2 regions of the Isoptericola sp. Y581 genome follow, and region 1 is predicted to be linked to the other one. Evidence: predicted binding sites of a transcription regulator. Region 1 holds the regulator's gene; the other holds the start of a gene.
The links. The regulator LexA, encoded in region 1, represses DNA repair genes until DNA is damaged. The targets are predictions, from matches to a motif close to TCGAACANNTGTTCGA.

Region 1 (17,825 bases):
GACGCGGAGTTCGCGGCCGCCGCGCACCGGGTGCTCCGGCCCGGCGGGGTGCTCCTCGCCAACTGCGCGGACCGCCCGCCGCTGCACCTCGCCCGCCGCGAGATCGGCACGCTCGCGGAGGTCTTCGGCGACGACGGGGCGGGCGACGGACGCCTCGGGGTCGTCGCCGAGCCGGCCATCCTCAAGGGCCGCCGCTACGGGAACGTCGTGCTCGCCGCGGTGCGGTCCGCGCCGGCCGGCGAGGCCGACCTCTCTCCGGCGGTCGACCTGCACGACCCGGCCCTCGCTCGCGGGCTGCGCAGCCTTCCGGTCCCGACTCGGCTCCTCGTCGGCGACGAGCTCGCGCGGTTCGCGGGCATCTGAGTTCGCGGGCATCAGTTCGCGGGCATCAGTTCGCGGGTATCTGAGTTCGCGGGCATCTGAGGGGCCCCGCAACGACGGCGGCCGCACCCCCATCGGGGACGCGGCCGCCGTCAGGCAGATCAGTACCTCAGAGCGGGACGACCCGCTCCGCCTGCGGGCCCTTGGGACCCTGGGTGATCTCGAACTCGACCCGCTGGGCCTCGTCCAGGGAGCGGTACCCCTGCGTCTCGATCGCGGAGTAGTGCACGAAGACGTCGGCGCCGCCGTCGTCCTGCGCGATGAAACCGAAGCCCTTCTCGGCGTTGAACCACTTCACAGAACCCTGCGCCATGCTGATCCTTCGACCTTCCGTCCACACGGTCACGGGCGTACCGGACGGCAGCCTGTCGCTGCGCGAGCCCGCCGCCGATCCTCCGGAAGCGCGCTCCTGCAACGCGGTCAGTGTGGCACGGACCACACGGGTATGCCACGGACGCCGCGCGACGACCAACCGGGACGGTCGCGACATCACGCCCTGGTGCCAGAACGGACCGGGAGCCCCGGGACCCGTCAATCGTCGTCCTGGTGGGCCAGGAACCGCTCGAACTCCGCGCCGAGCTCCTCGGCCGTCGGCAGCGGCGCCTGCTCGGCGAGCAGGGAGGGGCGCCCGACGGACCGCGTGAACGCGTCGTACTGCTCCTCGAGCGCCTGCACCACGGCCTTGACCTCGGTCGACTCGCCCACCTGCTTCTCGACCTCGATCGTCGCGTCCGCCGCGGCCTCCGCCAGGCGACCCGTCGCCAGGTCGAGGCCCGTGGCGCGCTCGACGTGCCGCAGCGCGACCACCGCCGCCGGCGTGTACCGGGACTGGGCGAGATAGTGCGGCACGTGCACGGTGAACCCGATGGCGTCGTAGCCGGCCTCGCCCAGGCGGTACTCGAGCAGGGCGGCCATCGAGCCCGGCACACGCACGGCGCCGAAGAACGACGTGTAGTCCTCGACCAGGCCCGGCCGCGTCCCGTGCGCCGTGAGCGACAGCGGCCGGGTGTGGGGAACGCCCATCGGGATCCCGTGGAAGCCGACGGTCAAGGAGACGTCGAAGCGCTCCACGAGCGTCTTCACCGCCGCGGCGACGCGCTCCCACTGCAGGTCGGGCTCGGACCCGTGCAGCAGCAGGAAGCCCGTGCCCTCCCGGTCGACCAGATGGTCGACCGCCAGGAACGGCTCGTCGTACGACGACCACCGGTCGGCGTCGAACGTCATCCCCACCCGCTTCGAGCGGTAATCGAGCAGCTGGTCCACGTCGAAGGTCACGACGCGCGTGGTGGTCAGCTCCTTGGTGAGGTGCTCCACGGCGACCTCGGCCGCGGAGCCGGCGTCGACGAACCCGTCCAGGGCGTGCAGCAGCACCGGCCCGTCGCCGGTCGGCTGCGCGTCCGGCCCACGGTGGGGCAGGGCGCGCGCGACGGCGGCCTCGTCGACCTCGTAGATGCTCTGCGGGTCCAGCAACGGGTTCCTCCTCAGGTACCGACGTGCACGGCTCGGGCGGACTCCCGCCCGCACGAGGCACAACCGTGCCACCGCCCGGATCCTTCCCGAGGGCCCTCAGCGTCGCGGGAGCCGCACCACCGTGACGAAGAAATCGTCGATCTCGCGGACCACCTGGATGAATCGGTCGAAGTCGACCGGCTTCGTCACGTACGCGTTCGCGTGCAGGGAGTACGAGCGCAGCACGTCCTCCTCGGCCTCCGACGTCGTGAGTACCACGACGGGGATGTGCTTGAGCCGCGGGTCGTCCTTCACGGCCGCGAGCACCTCGCGGCCGTCCATCCGGGGCAGGTTGAGGTCCAGCAGGACGAGGTCCGGCGTCGGCGCCTGGGCGTGCTCGCCCTCCTTGCGCAGGAACTCCATCGCGCTGACCCCGTCCGAGACCACCGAGAGCCGGTTCGCGACCTTGTGCTCCTCGAACGCCTCACGGGTCATGAGCACGTCCCCGGGGTCGTCCTCGACGAGCAGGACCTCGATGCCTGCCTGCTGGTCCGTCATTCCCACTCCTTGCCGTCGGTCCCGCCGCCCGTTGACCTGCGACTTCGCACGTCTTCGCAGGTCAGCGACGTGCACCGAGCCTAACCGACGACGGCCTCCTATGCCTCGTCACCGTCCGGGAGGGTCCAGCGGACCGTGGTCCCCCCGCCGTCCGTGGGCTCGAGCCACACCCGCCCGCCGTGGTGCTCCACCACCCGCTTCACCAGTGCGAGCCCGATGCCGGTGCCGGAGTACACGTCCTTGGGGTGCAGCCGCTGGAAGATGACGAAGACGCGCTCGGCGTACTGGGGGTCGATGCCGATCCCGTTGTCCGTGCACGAGATCTCCCAGCCCTCCTCCGGCGCGGACAACCGGCGTGCGGACAGGTGGACGTGCGGCGGGCGCCCCGGGCCGCGGAACTTCACCGCGTTGCCGATCACGTTGCCGAGCAGCATCGCGAGGAGCGCCCGCTCGCCCCGCACCACCGGCAGCGGGTCGTGGGTCACCCGGGCGCCCGCCTCCGCGATCCGCTCCCCCTGGTCGTGCCGCACCTGTTCGAGGACCTGCTCGAGGTCGACCTGCTCGGGCGGGCTTCCCGACCGCCCCACGCGCGAGAAGCTCAGCAGGTCCTGGATGAGCCGCTGCATGCGCCGCGCACCGTCGACCGCGAACGCGATGTACTGGTCGGCGCGGTCGTCGAGCTGGTCCCCGTAGCGCTTCTGCAGCAGCTGCGTGAAGCTCGCGACCTTGCGCAACGGCTCCTGGAGGTCGTGGGAGGCGACGTAGGCGAACTGCTCGAGGTCGCGGTTCGACCTCGCGAGCTCCTGGTTCGACCGCGCCAGCTCGCGCGTCTGCTCGGCCAGCCGGGCGTGCGCCTGCTCGGTCTCGGTGTGGGAGGCGCGCACCTCGGCCACATGCTGCACGAGCTCGCGGCGCATGTGCTCGACGTCGGCCGCGAGCGCCGCGACCTCGCCGGTGCCCTCGACCCGGATCTCGTGCTCGTGCGCGCCGGTGCTCGCGGCCCGGACGGACGCGGTCAGACGGGCCAGCGGGCCCGTCACGCCGCGCTGCAGCGCACGCCACATGAACAGGCCCATCAGGACGACGAGCAGCACGAGCACGATCACCACGGCCAACAGCGTGCGGTTCCACGCGTGCGCCGCGTCCATCGCCTCGTCCCCGGCGCCCACGCGCAGCAGCGCCAGGGAGCGCTGGATGGCGACGAGCGCCACCCCGAGCGCGAGCAGGAGCACCGCACCGACGACGAGGAGCAGACGCAGGACGACGTCGCGCAGGCTGCGCTGGTCCGTCACGGGCGCGCCCACTCGGCCGAGTCCGCGAGCGTCGAGGACCGCTCCCCCACCACGGAGTTGCCGCGACCGGTCCAGCCGACGACGAGCATGGCCGCGTCGTCCGTGAGCGGCCCGCCGTGCAGCGCGCGCACCCGACGCAGCACCCGCTCCACCACTCCGACGATGCCGTGCCGCTCCAGCTCCTCCCGGACGAGCTCGTGCAGCCCGGACTGCCCGAGCCGCGGCACGCGCCGCCGCAGCGGGCCGGGGCGGGCGGGGCGCTGAACCTGAAGGGCGACCAGGCCGAGCGCGTCCTTGCCCAGCCCGTCCAGCATCGGCTCGCCGGCGGCCTGCGCTGATGGGACGTCGGCGGCGCTGATCTCCGCCTCGACCAGGCCGTCCGTATACAGCATGAGGGCGAAGGGTCCGTGGAGGGCGATGCGACGCGGCTCCCACCCGCCGTCGACCGGGACCCCTAGCGCGCGCCCGCGGCCCGCCGGCGACAGCGCCTCGCAGCGCAGCCCGCCCACCGGGCCCGTGATGAGCAGGGGCGGGAGGTGCCCGGCCAGGTAGAGGTCGACGGCGGTCCGGTCCGACGTCACGACCACCTGGCAGAGCGTCACGAAGACCTCCGGGCGGGCGCGCTCCGTCAGGAGCACCCGCTCGAGCTGCTCGAGGATGCGCTCTGGCGGCGCCCCGGTGAGGACCAGGGTGCGCCAGGCCGTGCGGAGGGTAGCGCCCAGGGCCGCCTCGTCGGGGCCGTGCCCCGCGACGTCGCCCACCACCGACAGGATGGACCCGTCGGGCCGCTCCACCGTGTCGAAGAAGTCGCCGCCGAGCAGCCCGCCGCCGCCCGGCAGGTAGCCGACCATCACCGACACCTTCTCGTCCCCGACGAGCGGCTTGGGCAGCAACGCCCGCTCGAGCCGCGCCGTCTCCTCGGCGCGGACCGCGCTCCGGTACAGCGCGCGCTGCTGCGCGGCGGAACGGCGCCGCTGCAGCGCGTAGCGCAGCGACCGACCCAGCAGGCGCGCGTCGGTCTCGCCCTTGACCAGGTAGTCGTCGGCCCCTGCGGCCACGGCACGCAGCCCCTGGTCTCCCCCCGTGAGGCCGGTGAGCACGACCAGGGCCGGGACGTCCCGGACCCGCTCGGCGACCTCCCGGAGCCGCTCGATCGCCGTGAGCCCCACGGCGTCGGGCAGGCCGAGGTCCAGGAGCACGCAGTCCACCCCGGGGACACCGCCAGGTCGAGCTAGCGCCTCCACCGCCTCCGCGACCGAGCGCGCGCGGCGCAGCGCGACCTCGACCCCCGCGTCCTCGAGCAGCTCCGTGACGAGCAGCGCGTCCCCGTCGTCGTCCTCGACGAGGAGCACGGTCGCCGTCGCGTCCTCGACCGGCCCCTCGGGCCCGGCTCGCAGGACGTCGCCGCTGCTCATGGGCCAGATCCTAGCCCGCACCCCACCTCGGGCGCGGTGCCCCCCGCCCGGCGCGTCGCCTCTCGGCGCGTGGACGTCGTGCCCGATGCCCGGCCAGATCTGCAATGATGGTCCGCCGCACGAGGCCGCGCCGTTGCACGTGCGTGGCGCGATTGATGCGGCGTGATTGATGCTGGGGAGGTTGCGTGGCGGGCAGGCACGACGAGCTGGCACGTGAGCAAGGGGTCGTCGATCACCTCTACGCGAGACTTGACGAGCTGCGACGCGCGACGCGCGAACGGCTCGCGGACGTACGGAGGTCGGGACCCTCGGGCTCACCGCAGAACCGCAGCGAACGGGACGCCTTCGCCACCCTGTACGAGGACCGCGTGGCACAGCTCGACGCGGTCGAGGACCGGCTCGCCTTCGGGCGGCTCGACCTCGACGACGGCGTCACCCGGTATGTCGGGCGGATCGGGCTCGCGGACGACGAGCACGTCTCGCTGCTCACCGACTGGCGCGCGCCCGCCGCTACCGCCTTCTACCGCGCCACGGCCCTGCACCCGTCCGGCGTCCGCCGGCGCCGGCACCTCGTGACCACCCGCCGCACCGTGACGGGGCTCGAGGACGAGGTGCTCGACCTGGACGCGCTGGCGACCGGCGACGGTGGGGCGACGGGCGCCGACGGTGCCCTCGCGGCGTCGACGCTCTCGGGCGAGGGTGCCCTGCTCGCGTCGCTCGCCGCGCGCCGCACCGGCCGGATGACCGACATCGTCGCGACTATCCAGGCGGAGCAGGACCGCATCATCCGGGCCGACCTCGCCGGGGCGCTGGTGGTCCAGGGCGGGCCTGGCACCGGCAAGACGGCAGTCGCACTGCACCGCGCTGCCTACCTCCTGTACGCCCACCGACGCGTGCTCGAGCGCAGCGGCGTCCTGCTCGTCGGTCCCAGCCGGGCCTTCCTGCGCTACATCGACCAGGTGCTCCCCTCCCTCGGCGAGACGGGCGTCGTGGCGACGACGGTGGGCGAGCTGCTGCCCGGGGTGCGGGCGACCGCCTTCGACCCGGCGGCCGCCGCGCGCATCAAGGGACGCCTCGTCTGGCGCGACATCGTCCGCCGGGCCGTGCGGGCCCGCGAGCGGATCCCCGCCCAGGACGTGCGGTTCCAGCTGGAGGGGTACGACCTCGCCGTGCGGCCGCGCGACGTGCGCGAGGCCATCGCCCGCGCCCGGCGTACCCACAAGCCGCACAACGAGGCCCGGTCCGCGTTCGTGCGGGAGATGCTGTCCCGCCTCGTCGACCAGTACCGCACGGTGTCCGACAACGACCTCGCGCCGGAGGACGTCACGATGGTCACCGAGGACCTGCGCTCGCACCGGGACGTGCGCGTCGCCCTCAACCTCGCGTGGTTCCCCATCACGCCCGAGAAGCTCGTCGCCGACCTCTTCGCGAAGCCGCACCGCCTCGCGGAGGCAGCTCCTGAGCTCTCGGCGGCCGATCGCGCTGCGCTGCGCCGGTCGCCCGACGCGCCGTGGACCGAGTCCGACGTCCCCCTGCTGGACGAGGCGGCCGAGCTGCTGGGCGAGGACGACTCCATCGCGCGTGCCGAGGCCCACACCCGCACGTCCGAGCGGGCCGCGGAGCTCGAGTACGCCCGGTCGGTACTCGAGTCCACCGGCGCGGGCGGCGGGCTCGTGGACGCCGAGACCCTGGCATCCCGCTTCGAGTCCACCGGCCCGCAGCTGACCACAGCCGAGCGCGCGGCCGGGGACCGCAGCTGGACCTACGGGCACGTGGTCGTGGACGAGGCCCAGGAGCTGTCACCGATGGCGTGGCGGATGCTGGTCCGACGCGTGCCCACGCGGTCGATGACCATCGTCGGCGACGTCGCGCAGACATCGTCCCCTGCGGGGGCACGGTCGTGGGCGGGCGCGCTCGACCCCGTGCTGGGCGGCTCGTGGCGCCTCGAGGAGCTCACGATCAGCTACCGCACCCCGGCCGAGGTGGCCGACGCCGCGCAGCGCATGGCGACCGCGGCCGACCTCCCGGTCTCCCCCCTCACGGCGGCCCGGCAGGTGGACCGCGCACTGGAGCTGCTGCGCGTCGACGACCCCGACCCCTCCGCGCCGGCCCTCGTCCAGGAGGTCGTCGACCAGGTCGTCGCGCTGGCGGGCGAGTTCGTGGAGTCCGACGGCGCGGGCCGGGTGGCGGTGATCGCCCCCGGCGACCGCGTCCCGGCGCTCCGCGAGGCCGTGCGGTCCGCCGTCGCGCAGCGGCTGGGCGCCGAGGGCGCGCGCCTCCTCGCCCAGCGTCCCGACGACGCCCAGGTGAGCGTCCTCGACCCGCGCGCGGCCAAGGGCCTGGAGTTCGACGCCGTCGTCCTGGTCGAGCCTGCCGCCGTCGCGGACGGCCCCGGCCGCTCTTCCGACCTGTACGTCGCCATGACCCGGCCGACCCAGCGGCTCGTGATCGTGCACGGGCAGCCGCTGCCCGCCGGAATCGTGGAGCCGGCCGTGGCGTGAGACGGGTTTGTGGGCGCCGACGGGACAGCGCACCATGGGGGCGTGCTGCGCGCCCTGTTGCTCGAGAACGTCCATCCTGTCGCCGCCCAGAATCTCCGTGACGCGGGGATCGAGGTCGTCACGCGCTCCGGTGCGCTCGACGAGGCCGAGCTGATCGAGTCCCTCGCGGACTTCCAGATCCTCGGCATCCGGTCCAAGACCACCGTCACCCGGAAGGTCCTGGCGAGCGTGCCCGGGCTGCTCGCCGTGGGGACGTTCTCCATCGGCACCAACCAGATCGATCTCGACGCCGCCGCGGCCCACGGCGTCGCCGTGTTCAACGCGCCGTACTCGAACACCCGGTCGGTGGTGGAGCTCGCCGTCTCCGAGATCATCGCCCTGACCCGGCGACTCACGGTGCGCGACAAGGCGCTGCACGACGGCGTGTGGGACAAGACCGCCGACGGCGCGCACGAGGTGCGCGGCCGCACGCTGGGCATCATCGGGTACGGCAACATCGGCTCACAGCTCTCCGTCCTGGCGGAGAACCTCGGGCTGCGCGTCGTCTTCTACGACACGGCCGAGAAGCTGGCGCTCGGCAACGCGCGCCGCGTCGAGACGATCGAGGAGCTCCTCGCGGTCGCCGACGCCGTGACCATCCACGTCGACGGCCGTCCCGGCAACGCCGGGCTCTTCGGCGCGGACCTCTTCGCGGGGATGAAGCCTGGGGCCATCTTCCTCAACCTGTCCCGCGGCTTCGTCGTCGACGTGGAGGCGCTCCGCGAGCACATCCTGTCGGGCCACCTCGGCGGCGCCGCCGTCGACGTCTTCCCGACCGAACCCAAAAAGCGCGGCGACGAGTTCACCTCGCCCCTGCGGGGGCTGCCGAACGTCATCCTGACGCCGCACGTCGGCGGCTCGACGGAGGAGGCCCAGGAGGCCATCGGCGAGTTCGTGTCCAAGAAGGTCCGCGACTTCGTGCAGACCGGATCCACCACGCTGTCCGTGAACCTGCCGGGCCTGCAGCTCGCGCACACCGGTGTCGGCCGCATCATGCTGCTGCACCGCAACGTCCCGGGCGTCCTCGCGGCCGTCAACCAGGTCTTCGCCGACCACGGCGCCAACATCGAGGCACAGATGCTCGCGACGCGCGGGGAGATCGGGTACGTCGTGACCGACATCTCGGACGTGACGCAACGGGGCGCCTCGGCCAAGCTCCAGGAGATGCCCTCGACGATCCGGCTGCGCATCCGCGACGCTTTCGAGCGTCCCGAGTTCCCGCCCGGGCCGGCCGCCGGCTGACCTCGACGACGCCTCGACGACGCCGATGCGCGAAGGGCGCCCCCGGAGTTCCGGGGGCGCCCTTCGCGCGCGTGGTCGAGATCGCTCAGCCGGACTTGCGGCGGAACATCTTCTGGACCGGACCGGCGGTCTCGGAGCCGTGGACCTGTCCCGTGTTCGCGTCCTTGCCCGTGGTCGGGTGGCTGGCTGCGTTCTTCTTCTCCAGCGCCTCCCGGAAGCGCGCCTTCGTATCCTCGCTGGGCTTCTCCGCCCGTGAATTGTCCGTCGTCATCACGATCACCTCGTCGTCCGTCGGGGTGGGCGTGCTGGCACGGCCATCCGCGCAAGCACCTGATCCGGTCCAGCATGCGCTACCGCCATCCGGGACGCCAGGGCATTTCGGGCGTCGGACGCGCGGGCGCCGGACGCCGTCATTCCGTGCCGTCCCCGGCCGCCGCCCGCGCACCGACCGCATCCCGGCTGTCCCCGGCCTCGTCCCCGTCGTCGTCACGGGTCTCGCGCTCGGCGCGCAGCGACGTGATGGCGCTCTCGAAGTCCTCGAGCGACTCGAACGACTGGTAGACGCTGGCGAAGCGCAGGTAGGCGACCTCGTCGAGCTCGCGCAGCGGCCCGAGGATCGCGAGCCCCACCTCGTTGGCCTCGATCTCCGGGCGCCCAGAAGCGCGCAGGGTCTCCTCCACCTTCTGCGCCAGCACGGCCAGGTCGTCGGCGCTCACCGGACGCCCCTGGCAGGCCTTGCGCACCCCGGACACCACCTTGTCCCGGCTGAAGGGCTCGGTGACGCCGGAGCGCTTCGCGACCGACAGGCTCGCGGTCTCGATGGTGGTGAAGCGGCGCTGGCACGCGGGGCACTGCCGGCGACGACGGATGGACGCACCGTCGTCGGAGGTGCGCGAGTCGATGACTCGCGAGTCCGCGTGGCGGCAGAACGGGCAGTGCATCGCTGGTCTCCTGCGCTCGGCTCCGGACCGGCGCCCGGCTGCCCGACAAGGTAAGCGCCCGGTGACGCTCGGCGCAAGCAGGCCCGTCATGGACCGGGCGCCCTGCTGCACCGTGGTGCGCGCCCGTGATGCGCGCCACGCTCGGTCCAGGAAGTGCGCGCGACGCTCAGTCCAGCGGGAGGATCACCATCTGGCCGGTCAGCAGCTCCGCCGACGCCAGCCCGTTCAGCTCGCGCAGCTCCGCGACCACGTCCCGCACGTCCTCCCCCGCCCCGCGCACCGCGCTCGCGTACTGCCACAGCGTCTCGCCCGGGGCGACCGTGTGCAGCCGGACCTCCACGCCGGACCCCGGCGACTCCGCCACCGCGCGCTGACCGGCGAGCCCCGCACCCACCAGGACGAGCACGACGAGCAACATGATCACGACGCGGCCGCGCCGCGTGAGCCGCAGGCCACCGAGCCCCAGAAAGCCGGTCACGTCCTTGGTCGCGCTCGAGGTGGTCATCATCCCGTCCTCCGGTCCACGTCGCGGTTGCCGGCTTCGCCGGCTTCGTCGAACACACGTTCTTCGAACACCTGTACGTCGAACTGCTGTACTAGGTGTACCACGTCCGACCGACACGGTCGAGACCCGATCGAACAGATGTTTGATGTCGGGGGGCATCTGGCCTAGAGTGACGACCAGCGCGATGGAAGGTTTGTCGGATTTCATCGGCCCGGCGGCGGGCCGCCCCTGGAGGACGGAGAACGCGATGACCAGCGGACGGGACCAGGCCCCGGCGACCACGGCGGAGTCGTGGACGGCGACCGCCGACACGGCGACGGACGCCCCCGGCGCCACGCTCGCCTCGGTGAGCGAGCTCACGCCATCCGCCGACCGGCTCACTCCGCGCCAGCGGCGTGTCCTCGAGACCATCCGGAGCTCCGTGGCGGCGCGCGGCTACCCCCCGACCATGCGCGAGATCGGCGAGGCCGTGGGCCTGGCGAGCCCGTCCTCGGTCAAGCACCAGCTCACCACCTTGGAGCGCAAGGGGTACCTGCGGCGCGACCCGAACCGGCCGCGCGCCATCGAGGTCGTCGACCCCGATGCCGGGACCGCGCGCGAGGCGCCGGGCACCGTCGGTGCCCGCACCCCGGGCTTCGTCGCCGGCTCCGTGGCCGGCTCTGACGCCCAGGCGGCCACGCCGCCCTCGTATGTACCGTTGGTGGGCCGGATCGCCGCGGGCGGTCCGATCCTCGCCGAGCAGGTCGTCGAGGACGTCTTCCCGCTCCCGCGGCAGATCGTGGGCGACGGCGACCTGTTCCTGCTGAAGGTCGCGGGCGACTCGATGGTGGACGCGGCGATCTGCGACGGGGACTGGGTCGTGGTGCGTAGCCAGCCCGTCGCGGAGAACGGCGAGGTCGTCGCCGCGATGATCGACGGCGAGGCCACGGTCAAGACGTTCAGGCAGGCGGACGGCCACACCTGGCTGATGCCGCAGAACCCGGCGTACTCCCCCATCGCCGGCGACGAGGCACAGGTGCTCGGCCGGGTCGTGGCGGTACTCCGCAGCCTCTGAGCCGCGACGGCGTCACGGCCGCGGCGGCCCGGTCGTCACAGGCCCAGTGTCGTCACAGGCCCAGTGTCGTCACAGGCCCAGTCGCTGCTGGACCGCACGCATGCTCTCGGCCGACGCTCGCAGACCCGCGACCTCGTCGTCCGAGAGCGGCGTGTCGATGGTTTCTGCCACGCCGCGCCGGTCGACGAGCGACGGGATCGAGAGGCACACGTCCTCGATCCCGTAGAAGCCGTCGAGGCGTGACGACACGGTCATCACGCGGTGCTCGTCGTTGAGGATCGCCTCGATGATGCGGGTGGCGGCCAGGCCCACGGCGTAGTTGGTCGCCCCCTTGCCCGCGATGACCCGGTAGGCGGACTCGACGACGTCGGTCGCGATCCGGCGCCGCGCCGGCTCGTCGAGCGGCGGCCGGCCGCGGAACGGGCGCCAGTCCAGCAGGGGCACGCCGGCGATCGTGGCCGAGCTCCACAGCACGATCTCCGAGTCACCGTGCTCCCCGGCGATGTTGGCGTGCACGTTTCCGACGGCGACCCCGCAGTGCCGCGAGAGTGTGTCGCGCAGCCGGGACGAGTCGAGCACGGTGCCGCTGCCGAAGACGCGCTCCTGCGGGAGCCCGCTGATCTGCTGGGCCGCATAGGTGACGACGTCCACCGGGTTCGTGACCATGAGGTAGACCGCGTCGGGCGCCACCTCAAGGAGCCGCGGCAGGATCGTGCGGGTCAGGTTGACGGTCGCCTCGGCGAGGTCCAGGCGGGTCTGCCCCGGCTTCTGCTTGGCGCCCGCCGTGACCGCCACGACGTCCGCACCCCGGCACACCTCGATGTCGTCCGAGCCCTCGATCTCGGCCTGCGGGATGAACATGCCGCCGTGCCGCAGGTCCAGGACCTCCGCCTCGACCTTCGCGCGGTTCACGTCCATAAGCGCGACGGACCTGGCGGCGCCCCGGCCGAGCGCCGCGTACGCGAGGGTCGAACCCACCGCGCCGGCGCCGACGATCGCGAGCTTGGTCGTGCTCCGTGTGCCGTTCACTGCTCCAGGCTAGGTGTCGAGCCGACGCAGCGCAGCGCGGACGAGCTCGCCGTCGGTGGTCGGCCAGAAGTCGGGCATCGACCGGGTGAGGAAGGTGCCGTAGCGGGCCGTCGCGAGCCGGGGGTCGAGGACGGCGACGACGCCCCGGTCCTCGCTGCCCCGCACCAGGCGGCCGGAGCCCTGGGCGAGCAGCAGCGCCGCGTGCGTGGCCGAGACCTGCATGAAGCCGTTGCCGCCCGACTCCTCCACGGCCCGCGCCCGTGCGGCCTTGACCGGGTCGTCCGGGCGCGGGAACGGGATACGGTCGACGAGCACGAGCTGGCACGACGGGCCCGGCACGTCCACGCCCTGCCACAGCGAGAGGGTGCCGAAGAGGCACGTCGCCGGGTCGTCGGCGAAGGCCTGGACCAGGGTGGGCAGCTGGTCGTCGCCCTGGCAGAGCACGGGCACGTCGAGCCGCTCGCGCATGGCCTCGGCCGCCGCGAGCGCCGCGCGTCGCGACGAGAACAGGCCGAGCGTGCGGCCCCCGGCCGCCTCGATCAAGCCGGCGATCTCGTCGAGCTGGGCGTCCGTGGTCGGCTCGCGACCGGGGGCGGGCAGGTGTCGGGCCACGTAGAGGATGCCCTGGCGCGGGTAGTCGAAGGGGCTGCCCACGTCGAGCCCGGTCCAGTCCGGGGTCTCGTCGGTGCCGCCCGACCCGGCCAGCCCCAGCGACCGGGCGACGGGGTCGAACGTGCCGCCCAGCGTCAGCGTCGCGGAGGTGAACACCCCTGTCGCCTCGGCGAGCAGGTGCGTGCGGATCAGGCCGGCGACCGCCAGCGGGGCCGCGTGCAGCCGGGTGACGCCGTCACCGGCCCAGGGCGCGTTCTCGGGCGGTCGCGAGCACCACAGCACGTCCGACGTCGTGTCCTCGGCGGCCATCCGCTCCGCGATCTCGAAGAGCTGCAGCACCGCCGACTGCGCCATCTTCATGCCCGCGTCGGGCGCTCCCTGTTCCCGGCCCTTGGGCTCGCCCTGCGGCTTGAGCCGGGTGAGCAGCTCGCGCGCCGCGTCGCGCACCGAGGCGACAGCCGCGCGCAGCTCGTCGGGGAGCCCGAGGGGGAAGCGCTCGGCCGGCGCCGTGGCGAGCAGCGAGCCCAGCCGCTGCGACGCGGCGTCCAGGGCCTCCGTCTCGGTACCCCCGTGCCGCCGCGCGAGGCGGGCCGCGTGCTCGACGACCGTCAGCGACAGGTCCATCGTCGCGGCGGCGGTCACGCGCTCGGCGAGCTCGTGCGCCTCGTCCACGACGACCGTGTCGTGCTCTGGCAGGACTCCGGGGTTCCCGGAGACGGCGATCCCGAGCATCGCGTGGTTGGTCACGACCACGTCCGCGTCCCGCGCGGCGGCCCGCGCGCGCTCGGGGAAGCACTCGGCCAGCAGCGGGCACCGGTTGCCGAGGCACTCGAGGGCCGTGACGGAGACCTGGCGCCAGGCACGGTCGGGGACGCCCGGGACGAGGTCGTCGCGGTCACCGGTCGTCGTCTCGTCGGCCCACGCGTGCACGCGGCGCACTTGGTCGGCGAGGGTGGTCGCGTCGTCGCGCGCCCCGCGGCGGCCGCGCGATGCCGCCGGCGCGGGGTGCTGCTCGGCGCCGGCGCCCTCCCCCGGTCCGGGGTCGGCCGGCAGGTCGAAGAGTGTGGCGCCCTCCACCGGATAGCCGCCGGTGACCTTGTGGCGGCACAGGTAGTTGTGCCAGCCCTTGAGCAGGGCAACCTTCGGGGCGCGGGGCAGTCGGGGGCCCACGGTCTCGGCGACCAGCGGGAGGTCCCGGGTCACGACCTGGCGCTGCAGCGCGAGCGTCGCGGTGGAGATCACCACGCGCCGCTTGTCCACCACCGCGTGCCGGACCGCGGGCACGAGGTACGCGAGCGACTTGCCGGTGCCGGTGCCCGCCTGGACCAGGAGGTGGCGGCCCTCGTCGACGGATTCGGCGACCGCCTCGGCCATCTGGTGCTGCCCCTCCCGGCGTCCGCCGCCGAGCGCTCCCACGGCCAGGTCGAGGAGCGTCTGAGCGTCGGGGGCGTCGGGAGAGTTCACCCGTCGATCCTAGGGCCGGTCACCGACCGTCCGGGGCCGCGCCCACAGCGCAAGCGAGCCCGAGCACCGCCGCCGGGAACGACAGTCGGGAAGAGCCGCGCGCCGACGTCAGCCGGCGACGGCGACGTGCCGCAGCTCGGCCGCAAGGCCCTCGTCCACGCGCCCGCGCAGCCGTGTGCCCTGGGCGAGGTGCTCCTCCTCGACGGAGCCCCCGGTCTCGTGCGCCCGGTGCACCAGGTCGCCGCGCGAGTACGGGACGACGAGGTCGACCTCGACCTGCGGCTGGGGCAGCTCGGCGGCGATCAGCGCGCGCAGCTCGGCGAGACCCTCGCCGCTGTGCGCGGAGACGACGACGCTGCGACGCTCGCGCCGCTGCAGCCTGCCCACGACGGCCGGGTCGGCGACGTCGGCCTTGTTCAGCACGATCACCTCGGGCACGTCGGCGATACCCGGGATCTCGGCGAGAACCTCGCGCACCGCGGTGATCTGCCCCTCCGGGTCGGGGTGCGACGCGTCGACCACGTGCAGCAGCAGCCCGGCGTCGCCTACCTCCTCGAGCGTGGAGCGGAACGCCTCGACGAGCTGGTGCGGCAGGTGCCGGACGAACCCGACGGTGTCGGTGAGCGTGTAGGGGCGGCCGTCCTCGGTGCGGGCGCGCCGCACCGTCGGGTCGAGGGTCGCGAACAGCGCGTTCTCGACGAGCACGCCCGCGTCGGTCAGGGCGTTGAGCAGGGACGACTTGCCGGCGTTGGTGTAGCCGGCGATCGCCACGTTGGGCACGGCGTGCCGCTTGCGCTCCAGCCGCTTGGTCTCGCGGGCGGGGGCCATCGCCGCGATCTCCCGGCGCAGCTTCGCCATCCGGTTGCGGATGCGCCGCCGGTCCAGTTCGATCTTGGTCTCGCCGGGTCCGCGCGAGCCCATGCCGGCGCCCTGGCCGCCCACCTGACCACCGGCCTGGCGGGACATCGAGTCGCCCCAGCCGCGCAGGCGCGGCAGCAGGTACTCGAGCTGTGCGAGCTCCACCTGCGCCTTGCCCTCCCGGGACTTGGCGTGCTGGGCGAAGATGTCGAGGATCAGCGCCGTGCGGTCGACGACCTTGACCTTGACGATGTCCTCCAGCGCGCGCCGCTGCGAGGGCGCGAGCTCGGTGTCGGCCACCACGGTGTCGGCGCCGACGGACGCGACGACTTCGGCCAGCTCCGCGGCCTTGCCGGACCCGAGGTAGGTGCCCGGGTCCGGCTTCTGCCGGCGTTGGAGCATTCCGTCGAGCACCTGGGAGCCCGCCGTCTCGGCGAGCGCGGCGAGCTCGCGGAGCGACACCTCGGCCTCGAGCGCCGCGGCCTCGCCGCCCGAGAACAGGCCCACGAGGACGACGCGCTCCAACCGCAGCTGGCGGTACTCGACCTCGGTGACGTCCTCGAGCTCCGTGGAGAGCCCGGCGACCCGGCGCAGCGAGATCCGCTCCTGGAGGTCGAGCTGGTCCCCGTCGTGGGAGGTGTGCACCGTGGCGCCCTCGGACCGCGCCGTCCCAGCCCGAGCGAGCACCCGTGCCACGACGTCCTGCGCGATCGCCTGAGCGTCGCGCTCCGCCTCGCGGCGCGCGTCCGGCGACGTCTCCGAGCCCGCAGGCCCGGGCGTCGCCGGGTCCTCGGTCGGCGGGGTGTCGGGGTTGGCCGGGGTGTGGGTCAAGGTGTGCCTCTCGGGTCGATGTCGGCGGGCGTGGCCGCCATGGGTCTACAACAAGGGTCCCACGCGAGATCGTCCCGGCGGAGGGCTTTTTTGTGGGGGCGACCTAGGATCGCCGGGTGAGCGAGCAGCCCGACCACTACTTCACCGCCCAGCCGGCCTCGGACGCCGAGCGGCGGCACACCACCCTCCGGCTCGCCGGCCGGGAGGTGGACGTCGACGTCGCGGCGGGGGTGTTCTCACCCGGCGGGGTCGACAAGGGCACCCAGGTGCTGCTGCGCGAGGTGCCCGACCCGCCGGCCACGGGAGACCTGCTGGACCTCGGCTGCGGCTGGGGGCCGATCGCGCTGACGATGGCCCTGACCTCGCCGGACGCCACCGTGTGGGCCGTCGACGTGAACGAGCGGGCGCTGGACCTGCTGCGCGGGACGGCGGTGCGGCTCGGGCTCGACAACCTTCGCGCTGTCCTCCCCGACGAGGTCCCCGCGGACGTCAGGTTCGCGACGGTCTGGTCGAACCCGCCGATCCGCGTGGGCAAGGCGGTGCTGCACGATCTCCTGCGCACCTGGCTCCCCCGCCTGGCGCCCGACGCCGCGGCGTGGCTCGTCGTGCAGAAGAACCTCGGTGCGGACTCGCTGGCCCGGTGGATCGAGACCGAGCTGGGCCTGACCGTGGAGCGGGCCGCGTCGTCCAAGGGCTTCCGCGTCCTGCGCGTCGACTGACGACGGCGTGGACGGCGTGGTGCTCAGACCTCGATCTCGCCGCTGAAGACGAGCTCGGCGGGCCCGGCGAGCTCGACGTGCCCGTCGTCGAGCAACCGCACGCGGAGCAGGCCGCCGGGCACCTCGACCTCCCAGGTGTCGGGCACCGGCCCCGCGGCGCCCGACACGGCCCAGGTGCGCACCGCGAGCGCCGCCGCGCAGGCACCGGTGCCGCACGACCACGTCTCGCCGACCCCGCGCTCGTGCACGCGCATCCGCAGGCGGCCCACCGCTCGGCCCTCGGCGTCCATCGCCTCGGCGAGCGGCACGACGAGCTCCACGTTGGTGCCCTCGGGCGGCAGCGGGTCGACCTCGGGCGCGCGCGTCAGGTCGGCGTCGGCGAGCTCTTCCGTCCGCGCGAGGGCGACCACCGTGTGGGGGTTGCCCACGTCGACGCTCAGGGCCGGCCGCGGGGTGGTCCAGCCGTGCACGAGCACGAGGGCGTCCCCGCCCTGCGCCGCGGACTGCTCGCCTCCCGGCAGGAACCAGGGCCCCATGTCGACGGCGTACCAGCCGCTCGCCTCCTTGCGGACCCGCCGCACCCCCGCGCGCGTGCCGAGCGCGAGCTCCTGCCCGTCGTCGAGGTCGGCCAGGCCGAGGTGCTCGGCGAAGGCCGTGAAGACGCGCACGCCGTTGCCGCACATCTGCGCGGGGGAACCGTCCGCGTTGCGGTAGTCCATGAACCAGATGGCCGCGGGTTCCTCGGCCAGGACCTTGTCGGCGATCTTCTCGCCCGCACGGGCGATCGCCGCCGTGGGGGTGAGGCGGATGACGCCGTCGCCCCCGATGCCGGTGCGGCGATCGGTGAGGTGGCGCACCTGGTCGGCGGTGAGGTCGAGGTCCCCCCGGGTGTCGGCGAGCAGCACGAAGTCGTTCTGCGTGCCGTGGCCCTTGGT
Region 2 (11,005 bases), on a different contig from region 1:
GGCATCGGAGCCAGTCCAAGGACACCGGGCATGGCCACACCCACTCCCGAAACGCTCGCCGAGGATCTTGCCGCGCTCGTCGACACGTTCACCGGCGCGCCGGCAGCGTTCGTCGGCACGAGCGGTGGGGCTGTGACCGTGCTCGAGCTGGCCACGCGGCACCCTCGGCTCGTCGGATCAGCTGTGCTGCACGAGCCGCCCCTGATCACACTGCTGGACGACGCACTCCTCGCCGATCGCGCGGCGGCGGCGTTCGCCGTCGCGCCGGCTGACCCGCAGCAAGCGGTGCAGGAGTTCTACGACCTCAGCGGGGCTGCTCATCACACGGGTCCGGGCCAGTTTCCGCCCGCGCACGTGAAGCTGCCGCCCTTGCCGCCGGACGAGCTCGACAAGAACCGCTATTTCCTCGGCCAGATGGCTGGCCCCAGTGTCTTCTACGAACCCGACATCGAGAGGCTGCGCCGAGTCCGGCTAGCCGTGTGCGCCGGGGTGGCGAGCCATCATCAGATGGCGCGCGAGGCAGCCACGGTTCTGGCCACGCTGCTGCGCCAGCCTTTGATCGACATGCCCGGCAACCACGTGGGCGCCAGCGCGGACCCTGGAGCATTTGCTCGCTCTGTCTTGCCGCTGCTCGACTTCTGAGCACCCGGAAGCTGGAGGCCTCCGGTGCGCGCCGTCCTGGCGATCGGCCTGCTCGATCTGGGCCCTCGAACACGGGGGCTGGAGAGCCGCGCGGGAACTCAGCTGCACCGCGCATCTCGGCGTGCTACGTTCCACGCTGTTCGTGTGTACCCGGTCGAGGAATGTCAGGGAGGTGAGATCGATGTCCGCGCTCAAGGTCGCCGCTGTGCGGACCGCCCGGACCGATCTCACGTCCTGTGCGACCGCCTGACCTCACCGGATCTGCCCTCGCTGGGAGCGTGAGCTCGCGAGGTGACACCCACCACGAACACCACCATGAAACGGACCTGTACCCCGTCATGAGCATTCGCAACCCATGGATCACGCGCGCCGAGACCAGCGCCGACGCCGCTGCCATCCGCGCAATCGACCTGGCCGCCTTCGAGACACCGCTGGAGGCCGACCTTGTCGGCGCTCTGCGCAGCGACGTCTCCTGGATCGACGACCTGTCGATCGTCACCACCGACCAGGAGGGCACGCTCGTCGGCCACGCACTGCTGACGCGCTGCCACATCGACGAGACTCCGGCCCTGTGCCTGGGACCCGTCGCTGTGCTTCCTGAGTACCAGGGAACCGGCGCTGGAACCGCGGCCATCCGTGCTTCGCTCAGGGCCGCCGCGGACCAGGGCGAGCGCTTCGTCACCGTCCTCGGACACCCGGCCTACTACCCGCGGTTCGGCTTCACACGAGCCTCCGTCCACGGCATCACCCTCATGATCGACGTCCCGGACGAGGCCATGATGGCGCTCGCCCTCGACCCCGAGCACCCGCTGCCCCGCGGCACCGTCCGTTACGCGGCACCGTTCCGCATCTAGCGAAGAGCCGTGCGGGAGCGCCACGCTCCCGCACGGCCCCGCTCATGGCGGCCTATCCGGTGTGTCCGGCAGCGGACCTGGGGAGCGCGAGCATCACCAGCGCGGTGACAACGTAGAGACCTGCGGAAGCAAGCAGCACGATGCCGAACGCGTCGCTGTAGCCGACCAGGGCCGGGGTGCCGTCGGGCGCCCCTGCGGCGGTGGTGAAGAAAATCGTGCCGAGGACGGCGATCCCGACCGCGCCACCGATCTGGTCGACGGTGGACAGGACCCCGCCCGCGGCACCGGCGTTACGCCCGGGAACGCCGGCGAGGACGACACTCACCAGGATGGGTGCGGCAAGGCCGAGGCCGAGGCCGCCGATGAGCAACGCCAGCGCGAGCGGCCAGTAGCTGGGGTCGCTGCCGTCCTTGATGACGAGCCAGAGCAGGAGCTGAGACACCGCGACGGTCAGGGCACCGGAGATCAGCAGGGCTCGACCGGCCCTGGCAGCGAGGGCGACACCGAGGCCAGAGGTGACGATCGACCCGATCGCGTAGGGCAGGATCACGAGCCCGGTCTCCCACGCGGTGCGGCCGGTCCCGTTCTGCAGGTACACGGAGAGGGTGAGGAAGAAGGAGCCGATGCCGCCGAAGAACAGAATGGACGCGCACAGGCCACCGGTGAACGCCCGAATCCTCAGGAGCGCCGGGTCGAGGACGGGCTCCCTCCCGTGCGCGGCCAGGTGACGCTCGTAGGTGAGGAAGATCGCCAGGACAGCGAGTCCGGCGGCGAGCATGACGCCGCTCACCCACGTCCATCCCCACGTCTCGGTCTGGATGATCGGCAACAGCAGCAGGAAGATGCCTGACGCAGCGAGCACGGCTCCCAGGAGGTCGAGCCGGGCGCTCGACGCGGACCGAGACTCTGGGAGGACCTTTGCTCCGAGGACGAGCGCCACGACGGAGACAGGAACGTTGATCCAGAAGATGGTGCGCCAGCCGAGCCCGAGCAGATCCGCGTCCACGAGCAGGCCACCCAGCAAAGGGCCCGCGACGGCCGCGAGACCCTGGACGGCCCCGTAGGCTCCGAACGCCTTGGCGCGCTCGCCGGGCGCAAACGACCCGCGGATGATGCCGAACACCTGGGGAACCATGACGCCCGCGGCGATGCCCTGGGCGGCGCGCATCCCGATGAGCATTCTCGGATCAGCGGCCAGCGCGCACGACGCGGAGGTGACCATGAACCCCGCGAGCCCGATCATGAACAGCCGCTTGCGACCGTACTGGTCGCCCAGCCGCCCGCCGGTGACGAGGCCGGTCCCAAGGGCGAGGACGTAGGCAGCGATCGTCCACTGGATCTGCGCGTCGCTGGCTCCGAGGTCCTGGGCGATGGCCGGGGCGGCGACGGAGACGATCGTGGCGTCGAGCAGGTCCATGAAGGTCCCGAACAGCACGACGAGCAGGGCGGCGCTCGCGCCCGCTCCGGCGACGAGGGTGGGCGACGACGGTGGGGCAGCCTGCCCTCGGTGAGGGCTTGTCGGTGTGGTCATACGGGCGACACTGACATCTATAGTTGCCATCGAATGGCCACTACTTAGGGATCCGCATGGCGAACACCTCCGCTCGAGCGCTGAAGCTGCTCTCGATCCTCGGCACCGGCGCCACCTTCACCGCCGGAGAACTGGCCCTGCGCCTCCAAGCATCCGTACGGACGGTTCGGCGCGACATCGACACCCTCCGAGATCTCGGCTACGAGATCGAGGCCGTACGCGGCGTCGGAGGTGGCTACCGCCTCGGCCGCGCCACACCACTGCCTCCGGTCGTGTTCGACGAAGACCAAGCGGTCGCCGCCGCGGTAGCTCTGCAGACGGTTCCCACGGTGCTGTCCGGCATCCGCGAGAACGCGACTCGAGCGCTGGCCACCTTGCACCAGGCGATGCCGGAACGCAGCCGCCTGCACGCCGCGGCGTTCACTGTCTCGGCGGCTCGGAACTACTGGGAGTTCCCGGCACCACCCATCGACGCCGAGCTCGTCCGCTCCGTCGGCACCGCGATCAGCCGGCGCCACGCTTTGCGGGTCGAGTACGCCGACGACCGTGAGTCGGTCACCGTCACGCTCGAACCACATGACCTCGTGGTCTGGGCGGCACGCTGGTATCTCGTCGCCTTCGATCCCGCAGCGGACCGCTGGCGCGTCATGCGCCTCGACCGCCTCGCACCGGGCACGCCGACGCACAAGCCCTTCGAGCGGCGGGCCATCCCGCACGGCGACGCCGTGAATTTCGTGATGACCACCCACGACCGCGGCGACGTCGCAGCTGAATGGCCGTGCAGGGGCTCAGCGATCATCGCTCTACCCGCCTCGACCGTCGCGCGATTTGCTCCCGGCGGCTCCACCGTCGAGCACCACACGGAGGACGGCTGCCGGCTCACGCTCGGAGCATGGTCGTGGTCCGGGGTCGCCGGGCTGCTGCTCACCTTCGACGCCAACATCACCGAGATCGAACCCGCTGAACTCCGCCACGCCCTGCGCGCCATCCGCAACCGGATCGACAACGGAGTCCCAGAACGGCAGTCTTCGACAGACGACGGTCGCGCGGCGCCGGATCGAGCGTCCCGGCACGCGCGGTGACGACCGTCGGGCTCGCACTGTTCGCTGGCATTGCGGCCACCGTCACCGCCCGCCCAGCCAACGCCCCCTACCCGCCGACCAAAGCACTCGTCGCCGGGTACAGCGGTTGTGGGAGGTGACGACCGACCTGCTCGACCGGGCGGGCCGGCCCGCCCGCCGCGCCGTGACCAGGCTCGGGGTGAGTGGGGTGTCTCATCTCAGGTCGCCGGGACGTACAGGGCGAGGGCCTCGGCGACGAGGGCGGGCTTCTCGACCCCCTCGATCTCGACGGTCGCGGTGGAGGACGGTCGCACGCCCTGGGCGACCGTCTCGGCCCCGGTGAGCGCGGTCGCGGCGTGCACGCGGGAGCCGGCGGGCACGGGCGTGAGGAACCGCACGCGGTCCAGCCCGTAGTTCATGCCCTCGCGACGCCGCCACCTCGACCAGCGACGAGGCGAGGCGTGGGAGCAGCGACAGGGTGAGGAACCCGTGCGCGATCGTCGTGCCGAACGGTCCCGAGGCCGCGCGCTCCGGGGCGACGTGGATCCACTGGTGGTCCTCGGTGGCGTCGGCGAACGCGTCGATGCGCCCCTGGTCGATCGTGAGCCACTCGCCCGTCGCGCGCCGGCCGACGGCGTCGGCGAGCGCGGCGGGGGAGTCGACCCGGATCGGCGTGCCGGTCGTCGTGCTCATGCCTTGGCCCCTTTGCACGAGCCCTGCGGTGCCTCGCTCCGGCACACCTCGTTCCTCGGCGTACCTCCGCGGGGGCTCCTCGTGCTCATGCCTTGGCCCCTTTGCACGAGCCCTGCGGTGCCTCGCTCCGGCACACCTCGTTCCTCGGCGTACCTCCGCGGGGGCTCCTCGTGCTCATGCCTTCGGCCCGCCCGCGACGTAGAGCACCTGGCCGGAGACGAACGAGGCCTCCTCGGAACAGAAGAACGAGACCGCGGCGGCGATGTCCTCGGGCTGCCCGACGCGCCCCACGGGCACGTCCTTCGCGGCGGCGGCGAGGTAGTCCTCCAGCGGCATGCCGATGCGCTCGGCGGTCGCCGCGATCATGTCGGTGGCGATGACGCCGGGGGCCACGGCGTTGGCCGTGACCCCGAACTTGCCGAGCTCGATCGCGAGGGTCTTGGTGAAGCCCTGCATGCCCGCCTTCGCGGCGGAGTAGTTCGCCTGGCCGCGGTTGCCCAGCGCGGACGTGCTGGACAGGTTGACGATGCGGCCCCAGCCGGCGGAGACCATGTGCGCCTGCACGGCCTTGGACATCACGAACGCGCCGCGCAGGTGCACGCGCAGCACGGCGTCCCAGTCGTCCGGGGACATCTTGAACAGCAGGTTGTCGCGCAGGATCCCGGCGTTGTTGACCAGGATGGTGGGGGCGCCGAGCTCCTCGGTCACCTGGGCGACGGCGGCCTCGACGGCGTCCGCGTCGGCGACGTCCACGCCGATGCCGACCGCGTGGCCGCCGCCCGCCACGATGCCGGCGGCGGTCTCGGCCGCCTGCTCGGTGCGCAGGTCGAGGACGGCGACGGCGTGCCCGTCGGCGGTCAGGCGGCGGGCGGTCGCGGCGCCGATGCCGCGGGCTCCTCCGGTGACGATCGCGGTGCGGAGCTGGGGTGTCTGCCCGGTCATGCGGGGTCCTCTCCTCGATGTGGCTGCGGGTGGTGCTGCAGATGTGGCTGCAGTGCCGGGTGCGGGGACGGCTCGAGGGGCGCGACGGTGCGCGGCGGGACGCCGACGATCTGCACGGGCACGACCTCCTCGTCGTTGCTGCTGCGCCCCCAGTCTGGACCGCGAGGACGCCCAAACATCCATACCGACTGCGCGGTATGTGGCGCCGAGCGCACATGACGGGCGGCGCCCGTGCGGCCGACCTGCGCGGTTGACAGGCGTCGCCCCCCCGGCGTCTACTGAAGGTGTTCGAACGCATGTTCGAACGATGCAGGGGTGAGCCAGGCGTCGCGTGCCCGCGCGCCGTGGTGCCCGGTCTGGGTGCGTCGTGCGGTGGCGCGGCGGCACCCCGGGAGGAGGTCGAGTGACGGTCGTCGCCCCTCCGCGTACCTCGGACCCTGCTCCCGGACCTGCTCCCGGATCTGGACCCGGACCTGTACCTGCCCTCGACCGGGTCGCCGCCGCCCGGGCGGCGCTCCGGGCGGCGGAGCAGCGCACCGGGGGCGGGGCGCGGACGGCGGAGGCGGGCGGCGGCCGGCTGCTGCCGGTGCACCCGGACCTGTCCGCGCTCCTGCCAGGGGGCGGGCTGGCCGCGGGCACCGTGCTCGCGGTGCGGGGGTCGACGACGCTCCTGCTCGCTCTGCTGGCCGAGGCCTCGCGGTCCGGGGCGTGGGTCGCGTTCGTCGGCGCGCCCGCGGTCGGGATGCTTGCGGCCGCGGACGCCGGGATCGCGCTCGGGCGGGCCGTGCTCGTGCCCGCCCCCGGCCCGGACGCCCCGGCCGCGGTCGCCGCGCTGCTCGACGGGATGGACGTGGTGGTGGTCGGTCCGGGGGCCACCCTGGCGGGCGCCGACCGGCGCCGCCTCGCCGCGCGCACCCGGGAGCGGGGCGCGGTGCTGGTGGCGCAGGCGGCGTGGCCGGGCGCGCACGTCACCCTCGACGCGCGGGGCGGCACCTGGTCCGGCGTCGACCGCGGGGCGGGGTGGCTGCGTCGTCGGACCCTGAGCGTGCTGCGCACCGGCCGCGGCGCCGCCGCCCGGCCGGTCGAGATCGAGGTCGACGTGCCGCTGCGGGTCGAGGCCGTCGTGGGTGGCGTCCCCGCCGTCGGGGACGTCGTCGAGGATGCGAGCGAGCAGGCGGACGAGCGGGCTGATGAACGAGCCGGACGGCCGGGCGCCCGGCTGCGGGTGGCGTGATGCGGACCGCCGTGGTGTGGGTCCCCGACTGGCCGGTGGTGGCGGCGCTGGCCGTCGCGGGTCTGGACGCGCACGTCCCCGCCGCGGTGCTCGGCGCCCGGTCCGGCGGCGGGACGGGCGCGGGGCACAGCGTCGTCGCCGTCTCGGCCGTCGCCCGCGCGCAGGGGGTGCGGCGGGGGATGCGCCGCCGGCAGGCGCAGGAGCGGTGCCCCGAGGTGGCGCTTCTGCCGGCGGACGACGGCCGCGACGCGCGCGAGTTCGAGCCGGTGGCGCTGGCCGCCGAGACGGTCGTCGCGGGCCTCGAGGTCGCGCGCCCTGGCCTGCTCCTGCTGCCGGCCGACGGGGCCGCGCGCTACCACGGGTCCGAGCTCGCGCTGGCGCAGTTCCTCGTGGGGGCGGTCGCCGAGCGCACCGGGTACGAGAGCCAGGTGGGGGTGGCCGACGGCCTGCTCGCTGCGGTGCTCGCCGCCCGCGAGGACGCCGTCGTGCCCGCGGGCGCGTCGGCCGCGTTCCTCGCGGACCGGCCCGTGGGCGAGCTGGTGCACGCGACCTGCGACCCGGCGGGGGTGGCCGCCGTACGCGAGGCGGCCGGGCTGTGGTGGCGCCTCGGCCTGCGCACCCTCGGCGACCTGGCCCGACTGCCGTCCCCGAGCGTGCAGGCCCGGTTCGGGGACCTGGGCGCCTGGGCGCAGCGGCTGGCCCGCGGCGAGGACCTCCGCCCGCCCGCCCGGCGTCGCGTCGAGGCGGACCTCGCCGTCGCCGAGGAGCTCGACCCGCCCGCGCTGCGCGTCGACGTCGCGACCTTCGCCGCGCGCCGCCTGGCCACCGAGCTGTACGACCTGCTCGCCGCGCGCGGCCTGGCCTGTGGTCGGCTGCGCATCACCGCGCGCACGGCCGCCGGCGGGGACCTCGGCGGGGACGACCTCGGCGGGGTGGACGGCGACAGCGGCGCCGTGCTGGAGCGCGTGTGGCGTACGGACGACGGCGCGGCCGGCGGGATGAGCGCGGCGCGGATCACCGACCGGGTGCGGTGGCAGCTCGAGGGGTGGCTGACCGCGGCGTCCGCCCGGCGGGGCAGGTCGGGTGCGGTGGCGGACCCCGTCGTCGCGCCGATCGCGCACCTCGCCCTGGCTGCCGAGGACGTGGTCCCGGCCACGACGCACCAGCCGGGCCTGTGGGGCGCCGACGCGGGCGAGGGCGAGCGCGCCCGCCGCGCGCTCGGGCGGGTGCAGGGTCTGCTCGGCGGGCACGCCGTGCTCACGGTGGAGCTGCAGGGCGGCCGCGGGCCCCGTGACCGGGTGCGCCTCGTGCCCTTCGGCACGGAGGGCGCACCCGGTCGCGACCCGGGGCTGCCCTGGCCCGGGGCCCTGCCCGGCCCCGCGCCGGCGGCCCTGCCGGCCGACCCCGTGCCCGCCCGGGTGCTCGACGCCGCGGGGCGCGACGTCGTCGTGGACGCCCGGCTCGCGATGAGCGGGGAGCCCGCCGTCGTCGCGTGCGGGGGCGGTCGTGGCGACGAGGTCGGGACGCAGGACGTGGCGGGGGTGACGGGGTGGGCAGGCCCGTGGCCGCTCGCCGAGCGCTGGTGGTCCGCCGGTGGGGGCGCGCGCCGCGTCTACCTGCAGGCCGTGCTCGACGACGGCCGGGCGCTGCTGCTGGCGCAGTCGGGCGGCGCGTGGCGGGTCGAGGCGTTCTATGACTGAGACGGAGGTGCAGCGGAGGGTGGGGGCCGAGGAACGAGGCACGCGCCTGGGGCGGAGCCGCAGTCTCGGTCATCAGGAGAGCTATGACTGAGACGGAGGTGCAGCGGAGGGTGGGGGCCGAGGAACGAGGCACGCGCCTGGGGCGGAGCGGGTACGCCGAGCTGCACGCCCACTCGGCGTTCAGCTTCCTCGACGGCGCGTCGCACCCGGAGGAGCTGGCGGCGGAGGGCGCGCGGCTGGGGCTCGAGGCGCTGGCGCTGACCGACCACGACGGGCTGTACGGGGTGGTCCGCTTCGCCGAGGCGGCCCGGAAGGTGGGGCTGCCCACCGTCTTCGGCGCCGAGCTGCACCTGCCCGCGCCGCAGACGGCGGGGGCCGCGCCGGGCACCGCCGGGAGCCGGCCGGTGCTCGACCCCCCGACGGGCGTCCCCGACCCGCGGGCCACCCACCTGCTGGTCCTGGCGCGCGGCACCCAGGGCTACCGGAACCTGTCGCGGGCGATCGCTACCGCGCACCTGGACGCGGGGGTCAAGGGCAAGGCCCGGTACTCCCTCGAGGAGCTCGGCGCCGAGGCGGGCGGCGAGTGGCTCGTGCTCACCGGGTGCCGCAAGGGTGCCGTCCGGCGCGCGCTCACCGCGCCCGGGCCGGGCGGTGGGGTGGCCGCGGCCCGGCGCGAGCTCGACCTGCTGGTCGACGCCTTCGGGCGCGACAACGTGGCCGTCGAGATCACCGCGACCGGCGACCCCCGGGACGCCGACCTGCACGACGCGCTCGCCGGCCTGGCGCGCGACGCGGGCCTGCCGCTCGTGGCGACCACGGACGCGCACTACGCCCGCCCGCGCGACGCCGACCTGGCGGGGGCGCTCGCCGCCGTGCGGGCGCGGTCCTCGCTGGACGGCATGGACGGCTGGCTGCCGGGCGGCCCCACGGCGCACCTGCGCTCGGCCGCCGAGATGCGCGCGCTGCACCGGCGGCACCCGCAGGCGGTGGCGACCGCGGCGGAGCTCGCGGCCGAGTGCGCCTTCGACCTGCACCTGGTCGCCCCGAACCTGCCGCCGTACCCGGTGCCCGACGGCTACGACGAGGCCACCTGGCTGCGCGAGCTGGTGCGCCGCGGCGCGACGGACCGGTACGGGCCCCGACCAGGGCCGGGTCACGACGGGTCCGCGGGCGCCCGGGCGTGGGCGCAGATCGACCACGAGATGCAGGTCATCGAGGACCTGGGCTTCCCCGGGTACTTCCTCGTCGTCTACGACCTCGTGGAGTTCTGCCGCCGCCACGGCATCCTGTGCCAGGGCCGGGGGAGCGCCGCCAACTCGGCGGTCTGCTACGCGCTGGGCATCACCGCGGTCGACGCCGTCCGGCACGGCCTGCTGTTCGAGCGCTTCCTCGCACCCGAGCGGGACGGCCCGCCGGACATCGACATCGACATCGAGTCCGGGCGCCGCGAGGAGGTCATCCAGCACGTCTACACGAAGTTCGGGCGCACCCATGCGGCGCAGGTGGCGAACGTCATCTCCTACCGGCCGCGCTCGGCCGTGCGCGACGCCGCCCGCGCGCTCGGGTACGACGTCGGGCAGCAGGACGCCTGGAGCAAGTCCATCGAGCGCTGGGGGTCGCTGCGGGGGCCGGACCCGACCAGCCCGGCGGCCGACCGGACGGCCCGCGACGCCCGGGCGTCGGCCGGCGCGCAGCCGAGCCGGACCGTCGTGAAGGGCATGGTGAAGGGCATGGTGAAGGGCATGGCGAAGGACGCCGAGAAGGAACGGCTGTGGGGAGGCGGGGACCGGTTCGTGGACCCGCTCGCGACGGACGCGGGCGAGACGCGCAGGGCCGACGACTCGCACGATGTCGTGCCCGGGCAGCGGCCGCGGTCGGCCGAGGAGGAGGGGCAGATCCCCGCGCCGGTGCTCGACCTGGCTGAGCGCATGCTGCGCCTGCCCCGCCACCTGGGTATCCACTCGGGCGGGATGGTGATGTGCGACCGGCCGGTGATCGAGGTCTGCCCCGTGGAGTGGGCCCGCATGGAGGGGCGCACGGTGCTGCAGTGGGACAAGGAGGACTGCGCCGACGCGGGGCTGGTGAAGTTCGACCTCCTGGGCCTGGGCATGCTCACGGCGATCCGGTACGCGTTCGAGACGGTCGCCGAGCACACGGGGGAGCGGCTCACGCTGCACGGCCTGCCCGACGACGACCCGGCGGTGTACGACCTGCTGTGCGCGGCCGACACGGTCGGGGTGTTCCAGGTGGAGTCGCGCGCGCAGATGGCGACGCTGCCACGGCTGCGCCCGCGGGAGTTCTACGACATCGTCATCGAGGTCGCGCTCATCCGCCCCGGGCCCATCCAG

Region 2: the regulator LexA is predicted to act here: its motif matches at 6,012-6,027, upstream of imuA' (DnaE2-dependent mutagenesis accessory factor ImuA').

Annotation. Positions count from the first base shown of each region.
Region 1 covers NZ_JCAIUK010000002.1:567,529-585,353, reverse strand. The annotation lists gene AC1C2W_RS05790 (spermidine synthase) at 1-363, shown strand, start outside; gene AC1C2W_RS05785 (cold-shock protein) at 491-694, opposite strand; gene AC1C2W_RS05780 (proteasome assembly chaperone family protein) at 913-1,851, opposite strand; gene AC1C2W_RS05775 (response regulator) at 1,948-2,388, opposite strand; gene AC1C2W_RS05770 (sensor histidine kinase) at 2,487-3,680, opposite strand; gene AC1C2W_RS05765 (PP2C family protein-serine/threonine phosphatase) at 3,677-5,095, opposite strand; gene AC1C2W_RS05760 (HelD family protein) at 5,281-7,596, shown strand; gene serA (phosphoglycerate dehydrogenase) at 7,639-8,877, shown strand; gene AC1C2W_RS05750 (DUF5302 domain-containing protein) at 8,963-9,148, opposite strand; gene nrdR (transcriptional regulator NrdR) at 9,288-9,818, opposite strand; gene AC1C2W_RS05740 (LysM peptidoglycan-binding domain-containing protein) at 9,985-10,323, opposite strand; gene lexA (transcriptional repressor LexA) at 10,571-11,377, shown strand; gene AC1C2W_RS05730 (L-lactate dehydrogenase) at 11,447-12,406, opposite strand; gene AC1C2W_RS05725 (ATP-dependent DNA helicase) at 12,416-14,482, opposite strand; gene hflX (GTPase HflX) at 14,591-16,171, opposite strand; gene AC1C2W_RS05715 (class I SAM-dependent methyltransferase) at 16,288-16,890, shown strand; gene dapF (diaminopimelate epimerase) at 16,914-17,825, opposite strand, start outside.
Region 2 covers NZ_JCAIUK010000015.1:787-11,791, forward strand. The annotation lists gene AC1C2W_RS19495 (alpha/beta fold hydrolase) at 1-642, shown strand, start outside; gene AC1C2W_RS19500 (GNAT family N-acetyltransferase) at 981-1,496, shown strand; gene AC1C2W_RS19505 (MFS transporter) at 1,549-3,027, opposite strand; gene AC1C2W_RS19510 (helix-turn-helix transcriptional regulator) at 3,084-4,109, shown strand; gene AC1C2W_RS19515 (hotdog family protein) at 4,307-4,507, opposite strand; partial or broken gene AC1C2W_RS19520 (hotdog family protein) at 4,596-4,781, opposite strand; gene fabG (3-oxoacyl-ACP reductase FabG) at 4,956-5,723, opposite strand; gene imuA' (DnaE2-dependent mutagenesis accessory factor ImuA') at 6,127-6,957, shown strand; gene AC1C2W_RS19535 (Y-family DNA polymerase) at 6,957-8,657, shown strand; partial or broken gene dnaE (DNA polymerase III subunit alpha) at 8,741-11,005, shown strand, end outside.